Regions from separate parts of the Aminiphilus sp. genome, predicted to be linked through region 2. Evidence: riboswitches for the same ligand, from Rfam matches in the RefSeq annotation. Region 2 holds a riboswitch; the other holds the start of a gene.

Region 1 (4,149 bases), on a different contig from region 2:
GATCCTCGGCGTGTCCATGGCGGCAGCCAGAGCTGCGGCAACGGCACTGGACCTTCCCCTCTACGCCTACCTCGGAGGCGTGGGCGCGGTGCATGTTCCCGTTCCCATGATGAACATCCTCAACGGAGGAAAGCACGCGGAGAACAGCGTCGATTTCCAGGAATTCATGGTGATGCCTCACGGCGCCCCCTGCTTCGCCGAGGCGCTCCGGTACGGCGCTGAAACCTTCCACGCCCTGAAGAAGATTCTCCAGAAAAAAGGCTATGCCGTGGGCGTCGGTGACGAAGGCGGTTTCGCCCCGAACCTGAAGAGCAACGACGAGGCCTGCGAGGTCATCGTGGAGGCCATCGCCGCCGCGGGCTACGAGCCGGGAAAGGACATCTCCATCGCCCTGGATCCTGCGGCGAGTTCCTTCCGGGAAAAGAAATCCTACGAACTCACCAAGTCGGGCCAGGGCAGGAAAACCAGCGCCGAGATGACCGCCCTCTACGCGGAATGGCTCGATCGCTTCCCCATTGTCTCCATCGAGGACGGCCTCGGCGAGGACGATTGGGAGGGATTCCGGGAACAGACCGCCGCCCTGGGAGACCGCATCCAGATCGTGGGGGACGACATTTTCGTGACGAACACCACTTTCATCCGGCGCGGCATCGAGGAAAAAACCGCCAACGCCGCTCTCATCAAGCTGAACCAGATCGGAACGGTGACGGAGACCATCGAGGCCATCCACCTTTGCCGCGAAGCGGGATGGGGCTTCGTGATCTCCCACCGTTCCGGCGAGACGGAGGATGCCTTCATGGCGGATTTCGCCGTCGCCATGGGGGGCGGCCAGATCAAGACGGGATCGGCCTGCCGAAGCGAGCGGATCGCCAAGTACAACAGGCTTCTGGAGATCGAACACGAACTCGGCGCACGAGCGCGGTTCGGACGATAGAGCGACACCTCGCCGGAGGTGCGGAACATGCCGCATCTCCGGCTTCTTCCTCCGGCCTCAGGAGGACCGATGGGCGATGGCGTTCGCCCCGAAATGCCGATCCTCTCGGCTGATGACGCCTGATTTTTTTCGCCGGGAGGCACGTGCGCATGACGTCAAAGACACAGGAACTGCTTCGGGTGCTCTCTGAAATGAGAGAACACCCGCTCTCCCCGTCCCAACGAGAACTTCTGGAGGATACTGCGAACCGCATCGAGGAGGATCGGTTGTACGTCGCCGTGGTGGGACAGTTCAAACGGGGCAAGTCCACCTTCCTCAATGCCATCCTCGGAGAAAGGATCCTCCCCACGGGAGTCCTTCCCCTCACGAACATCATCACCGTTCTGGACGCAGGCCCGGAACGGGAGCTGGAAATCCACTTCCGGAACGGAACCGTGAAGAAGGACGACGTGGCCCACCTGGACCGTTACGTGGCGGAAAAGGGCAATCCCAACAACGAGAAAAACGTCGCCTGGGTTCGTCTTCGCCACCCCGCCCCGCTGCTGGCGAAGGGCATCACCCTCGCGGACACGCCCGGCGTAGGCAGTCTTTTCGAGTCGCAGACGGAAGTGACGAAGACCTTTCTGCCCCGCATCGATGCCGCGTTCTTGCTCATCTCCGCGGACTCCCCGCTTTCCGAAGGCGAGCTGGCCTTTCTGGAGGACCTGCGCTCCCAGGTCCGGCATCTCTTCGTGCTGCTCAACAAGGTGGATTTCGTCGATGTCGAGGGACTCGCCGAGCTGCGCACTTTCCTCGCCGCACAGCTCCGGGAAAATCTGGGAGAGCCGGAACTCCCCCTGTTCGCCATCGCAGCCAAACCGGCCCTTGATGCGCGTCTCCGAAAGGACGCCGCAGCCCTCGAAAAAACAGGTCTCGCCGCCGTGGAAACCCTTCTCGCAGAGCTTTCCGAGCGGGATCGCGCCGCCGTGCAATGGGACGCGAACTCCCGGCGCGCCCTCGGCATCGCCAGAGCACTGCGAACGGACGCCCTCATCGAAAGCCGCTCCCTCAAACAACCTCTCGATGTGCTGACGAAACAGATCGACACCTTCGTCGCCGGCGTATCAGGACTTCAGGAACGCCGCTTCGAAGCGGAAACGTTGCTGGAGAAGGAACTGGAGGGAATGATCCGTGCCCTCGAAAACGATCTGGATCGCATCCGCAAGGAGTACCCGCCCCGCATCGCACAGGAGATCCGAGCCGAGGTGACGCGGCGGAGTTCCCTGGGAACGAAGGAGTTCACGGATCATCTGGAGCGCCTTGCGAACGAGCGTCTCGTGGCACATTTCGAAGAGTGGTTTCTCCAAACCGAGCGGCACATGGAATCCACCTACCAGACGCTCACGGAACGGCACCGGAGACGGCTTACCTCCCTTCTGAAGGAGCTGCTTGACCTGGGATCGAGCGTCTTCGACGTGGACCTTGACGAGTGGGAACTTCCCGAGGAACTCTCTTCGGAACGGGAATTCTATTACCTCGAGGGCGAGACACGCCCTTTCTTCGACCTGGAGGGAACGGTCCTTTCCCTCGGCGAGGCACTTCTTCCCCGGTCGGTGGGGCAGAATCTGGTTCTCAAACGCCTGCTCTCCCGGCTTCCCCAAAGAGTGGACGCCAACTGTGGACGCATCCGCTACGACATGGTACGACGCGTCAAGGACAGCTTCCTCCACTTCCGGAGCCGCCTGCGCAACCTGGTGGAGGAAACCGCCGGAGGCATTGAAAAGGCTGCCCGCTCCGCCCTGGAACAGCGCACACAGACCAGGGAGGCGCAACTGCGCCGGGAGGAAGCGCTCCTGCGGGTCGTCGCGCAATGCGACGACTGGATACGCACACTGACACAAAAAGAGAGTGAAACGCCCCTGTCCGTGGGGAAATGATCTCTTCCGGCAGCGGAAAACAACAAGGCGAGAAAGAGCTTTCTCTTTTCAGAGAGGTCTTTCTCGCCTTGTCCTTTCTTCCGCGCTTTGCCGTCGAGCGTGCTATTCCGCTGTGTTTCCGGCCGGTTTGAGGAGAAAGTCTCCGTAAGCATCCACGAGGTGCTCGTTCCGGTCCAGCCCCTCCACCTCCTCCGAGGCGGGAACACGAAGTCCCACAAGAGCGTCGATGACCTTGAAGAGCACAAAGGCGGCGGCGAACGTCCAGATTGCAATGGCACCCACACCGGTGAGCTGGACGACCAATTGCGCAGTACCTCCTCCGTAGAGCAGGCCTCCTTCGGAGGCAAAGACGCCCACGAGCACGGTCCCGAGAGCCCCGCAGACTCCGTGCACACCTATGGCACCCACGGGATCGTCTATCTTGAGCACCTTGTCGATGAATTCCAATGCATAGACCAACACTCCCCCGGCGATGATCCCGATGAGCACCGCTCCCGCGGGAGAAACGGCAGCACATCCTGCGGTGATGGCCACAAGCCCTCCCAGAACACCGTTGAGGGTCATGCTCACGTCGGGTTTGCCATAGCGATCCCAGGTGATGAGCATCACCGTCACCGCCGCCGCCGCCGCCGCGAGGTTCGTGGTCACCGCGATGTATCCGATGCTCGCATCGGTTCCGGAGAGCGAGCTGCCGGGATTGTAGCCGAACCATCCGAACCAGAGAATGTAGACCCCCAGTGCACCCAAGGTGAGACTGTGCCCTGGAATCGCCCTGGGCGTTCCGTCCTCACGGTACTTCCCGATGCGGGGACCGAGGATGGCCGCTCCCACGAGAGCGGCCCAGCCGCCTACGGAGTGCACCACGGAACTGCCCGCGAAGTCGATGAAGCCCCGCTCACCCAACCATCCGCCACCCCATGCCCAATGTCCCACCACAGGGTAGATGACGGAGGAGATGACCAGACTGTAGAGAAGGTAAGCAGTGAAACGAGTCCGTTCCGCCATGGCACCGGAGACAATGGTGGCCGCCGTGGCGGCGAAGACCGTCTGAAAGAGCAGAAACGCGTAGGGTGACATGTTGATGTCCAGTGCTTCCGCGGTCACCCCGCGAAAAAAGAAACCCGACATTCCCACCATGCCGTTTCCGGGACCGAACATGATCGCGAAACCGACGGCCCAGTACACAAGGGAACCGGCGGCAAAGTCCATGGTGTTCTTCATAATGATGTTCCCCGCGTTTTTCGCACGGGTAAAACCTGTCTCCACCATGGCGAAACCTGCCTGCATGAAGAAGACCAG
Region 2 (4,149 bases):
GATTTTCATGATCGGATGCGCTCCGCAAGCGCCCGTGAGGTGAGCCGGTACTTCTCGGCCAGGGAAAGTGCGTAGGCCAGACCGTCCGCGGGGGCCCGGCGGATCGTGAAGGTCCTCCTGGTGGGATCCCCCGGCACGATGGAACTCACCATGCTCACCGTCCTCGCACCCAACAGGGAGAGTTCGTCGATGAAGGTCACGCACACGCACAGTGCGTCCAGCTCCATGATCCTCTCCAGAACCCTCCGCCCCAGAGTGCGGGCATCCGCCAGGGTGGTGGAGGAAAAAATCTCGTTGAGCACGATGACGCTCCTCCCCGTGGCCCGGTCGAGAATGTCCCGGATCCGCACAAGGTCGTCCTGAAGTTTTCCCCGGAGATCCTCCAGGTTCTCCTCCCTCTCGAAATGGGTGAAGACCCGGTCGGCGAGGAACAGGCGGGCCTTCGCCGCGGGAACGGGGCAGCCCAGGGCCGCTAGATAATGCACCTGGCCGAAGGCTCTGGCGAAGGTAGTCTTGCCTCCCTGATTCGGCCCGGAGACGACGAAGATGCGCTCCTCCCCCTCCAGGCGAAAGCTGTTGCGCACCATCTCTTCCCCCCGGGAGACGAGCTTCTGCCCCAGCGCCACGTCGAAAAGATCTTCGGCGTAGCACTCCTTCGAGACATCGCTCATCTCGGGATAGCAGAAGGCGAGCCCCGCGGCGGCGAAGCGCCGGACATAGTCCAGAACAGCCAGATAGAAGTGGATCTCCCGGTCGAAGACGCGAATCGTCTCGTGCAGAAACGATCGGTTCGCCTCGGAAAAATGTCCCACCCGATCGAAGAGATCCCGATTCAGCTCCGCCACGCAGTCCAGAATCTTGGCCTCCACGTGGTTCATGCTCGCATCCTCGGGAAAGGACGAGAGGTAGCTCTTCGCCGCGCCCTGCCTGAATCTGGCGAAAGTCGCCTCCACCTCGGCGCTGTAGTCGTCCTCGCCCTCGTAGGGGCGCACGCGGATCGTGCTCCCCTTGAGAAAAAGGGAATAGCGCACCGCCGCAAGCTCTTCCCTCAGTCCCGCCGCCTCTGAGGCGAGGGACTGGAAGGGCGCGGAGCGGAGATACGCTTCGAGAAAGGCGAGCAGGGCGGAAAGGCCTTCCGACGCGGGGCGAGCGGCGCGAAGCGCTCCTTCGAGAGCACCCAGGGTGTGGCAGTACACAAAAACCGCCTCCAGAAACCACCGCTGCTTCTGGAGCGCGTAATACATCTTCTTTTCCCGGGCGAGGCAGGTTCGCACGTGCCGCATGCCCTCGGCGAAGGTGCGGAAAATCCGGGCCGTTCCCTCCTTTTCAAGGTCCTTCATCACGTCGTGGCGGTACCGAATCGCGTCGAGCCCTTCGAGGGGCACATAAAAAAAGGACGCCAGATCGTACTCTCCATACGCTTCCGTGATCGCCTCCACCACCTGATCGAGATTCAGGTCGGTGAAGCACTCCGGAGCCCGGCCCGCTTTCTTTCTCTCCGCTTCGGTTCTGAAGAGAATGCTTGAAAATGTCATACAACCACCTCCCGACACACCACCGGCACCGCCTTCGGTGCCGCATTTCCCGTACGTGTCAGGAGTCATCAGCCCCCTGGAGGGCATTTCTTCGGGGAACTCCATCCCCTTGGAACAGGCCGGAGCGGCGGAGCGTGTTCTTCCGGACGAGAGGACGGAACACTGCCCGCCTCACCGGCTCCATCGCCGTGCCGAACCGTTCCGTTTCCATGCCGTCCCGCTCTTTCGCCCCGTCATGATACCCCATACCCCATGGGAATGCATCAGCTCCCCGTCGCCTCCGCCCGGGAGAAGAAACGCCGGAGAAACGGCTCCGATTCGGCGAGAAGCACCCCCGAGAGGATCACCACACCGCCGAGGACGACCTGGGCATTGAGCACCTCCTGCCCCAGCAGAAGAGCGATGACGTAGCCGAAGGGACTCTCCAGGGAGAGCAGGATCGCCGCGTGGATCTCCGGACTGTACCGCTGCGCCACGTTCTGCACCAGAAAAGGGATGGCGGTGACGCAGAGCGCCACGTAGACCACGCCGCCCCATATCTTCGGAGGCAGCGCCCCGAAGTGCGGCATCGGCTCGAAGAGCGCCGCCGCAAGCACCAGAAAGACCGCCGTCACCGCCATCTGCACCCCCGTGAGTCCCACGGGATCCATGCGGCGACTCAGGTTCCCGACGATGAGCACGTGGAGGGCGATGCCCAGGGCAAGCAGCAGGGAGAGACCGTCCCCCATCCCCCAGACCATGGAGGGGGTAAAGGCCATGACGAGCAGTCCCGCCGTGGTGAGCAGCGCCGCCACCGTGGCCACCGCCCCGGGCCATCGCCGATAGAGGAGCGCGTAGAGAAAGGGAACCATGGCCACGTTCGATCCGGCGATGAAGGACTGCTTCCCCGCCGTGGTAAGCTGCAGTCCGAAGATGTGGGCGAAGAAAACAAACCCTAGAAAGACGCCGAGCCCTCCGGCAAGCACCATCTGCTTCCGGTCCAGGGCGGCCATGCGCCGCCACAGCACGCAGGCGAGAAACAGGGCGCTCAGCGTGAAGCGCACCGCCAGAAGCCACATGGGGGAGAGGGTCTTGAGAAGCCAGGAGCTCACTCCGAAGCCGGATCCCCAGAACACGGCGATGACGAACATGGCCGCATCAGCCAGAAGGATCGTCCGCACATCCCCGCTCCACCGCTTGCGTTCCGCTTCCATGAAAGACCTTCCTTTCCCCCCGTTCCAGTGCGGCGTGCGACACCCACAATAACGCCTCCCGTGCGGCACACGCAAGCTCCCTTTGCGACCTCGCGCCTCCTCGGGAAGGGACGTTCCGCTCCGCCTTACCGCGGTGCGCTTTCTGCCGGAGAATGCGCACCGCGAAGCCGCCGGAGAGTGCCCCCGAAGAAACACCCTGAAGCAGCACCCCGAAAAAAGCGACGACTCAGAAACGCTAGGCGGATTCCCCGCCGGTTCCCAAAATATCCGTACCGAGAAAGGGCGACGCCGCCAGCTCGGACCGGGACATGTAGAGCGGATGGGCCAGACAGAGTTCCAGCACCTGTTCCCGCAGGCGCGCCTGTTCATCCTCCCCCGGCGCCTCCGGAGCGAGCATGCGGGCCATGATGTCCCCCACGATCTCCACATCCGCCACGGAAAATCCGCGGCTCGCCACACCGGCCGTACCGACGCGGATGCCGCTCGTCTCCGTGGGCTTTCGGGGATCGAAGGGAATCAGGTTCATGTTCACCGTGATGCCCACCTTTTCCAACCGCATCTCCGCCTCCCGGCCCGTGAGAGACGTGTTCCGCAGATCCACGAGGAAAAGATGATTGTCCGTGCCGCCCGACACGAGGGCGAAACCCCGTTCCTGAAGGCGTTTCGCCAACGCCGCCGCACAGGCCGTCACCCCGCGGGCGTACTCGCGGAAGGCCTCGGTGGCGGCGAGTTTGAACGTGAGGGCCTTGCCCGCCATGATCTGGGGAATGGGGCCGCCCTGAATACCCGGAAAGATGGCCTTGTCCACCGCGGCGGCGAACTCCTTCCGGCAGAGGATCACACCGCCCCGGGCGCCCCGGAGCGTCTTGGTGGTGGTGAAGGTCACGAAATCCGCGTGCGGCACGGGGCTCGGATGGATCCCTGCCGCGACGAGTCCGGCGATGTGGGCCATGTCCACCAGGAAGTAGGCCCCCACCTCCCGGGCGACGGCGGCGAGGCGCGGGAAATCGAGCGTCCGCGGATAGGCGCTGGCGCCGGCGATGAGCAGACGGGGACGCACCCTGCGGGCGATGTCCGCCACCTCGTCGTAGTCGAGACACCCCGTCTCCCGGCTCACGCCGTATCCCTCGGTGACGAAGAACTTGCCGGAGATGTTCGCCTTGCTTCCGTGGGACAGGTGTCCCCCGTGGCGTAGATCCATGCCGAGGATGGTATCCCCGGGATTGAGGACGGCCAGAAACACCGCGAGGTTCGCGTTCACCCCCGAATGGGGCTGCACGTTGGCGTGCTCCGCGCCGAAAAGAGCCTTGGCCCGGGTGGTGGCGAGGCTCTCCACCACGTCCACGAAACGGCAGCCTCCGTGATAGCGTTTCCCCGGGTAGCCCTCGGCGTATTTGTTCGTCAGTACCGACCCCTGGGCT

The links. A riboswitch is a leader RNA that binds a small molecule or an ion and turns the genes downstream of it on or off. The one in region 2 is predicted to bind fluoride.
Region 1: another riboswitch for fluoride. It lies ahead of Q1K49_RS13055 (dynamin family protein); the one in region 2 lies ahead of Q1K49_RS08350 (hypothetical protein).

The regions. Positions count from the first base shown of each region.
Region 1 covers NZ_JARKPW010000207.1:1,712-5,860, reverse strand. The annotation lists gene eno (phosphopyruvate hydratase) at 1-934, shown strand, start outside; fluoride riboswitch at 998-1,063, shown strand; gene Q1K49_RS13055 (dynamin family protein) at 1,084-2,850, shown strand; gene Q1K49_RS13050 (ammonium transporter) at 2,953-4,149, opposite strand, start outside.
Region 2 covers NZ_JARKPW010000137.1:11,605-15,753, reverse strand. The annotation lists gene Q1K49_RS08355 (hypothetical protein) at 1-9, opposite strand, end outside; gene Q1K49_RS08350 (hypothetical protein) at 6-1,535, opposite strand; fluoride riboswitch at 1,588-1,653, opposite strand; gene Q1K49_RS08345 (DMT family transporter) at 1,799-2,728, opposite strand; gene glyA (serine hydroxymethyltransferase) at 2,964-4,149, opposite strand, start outside.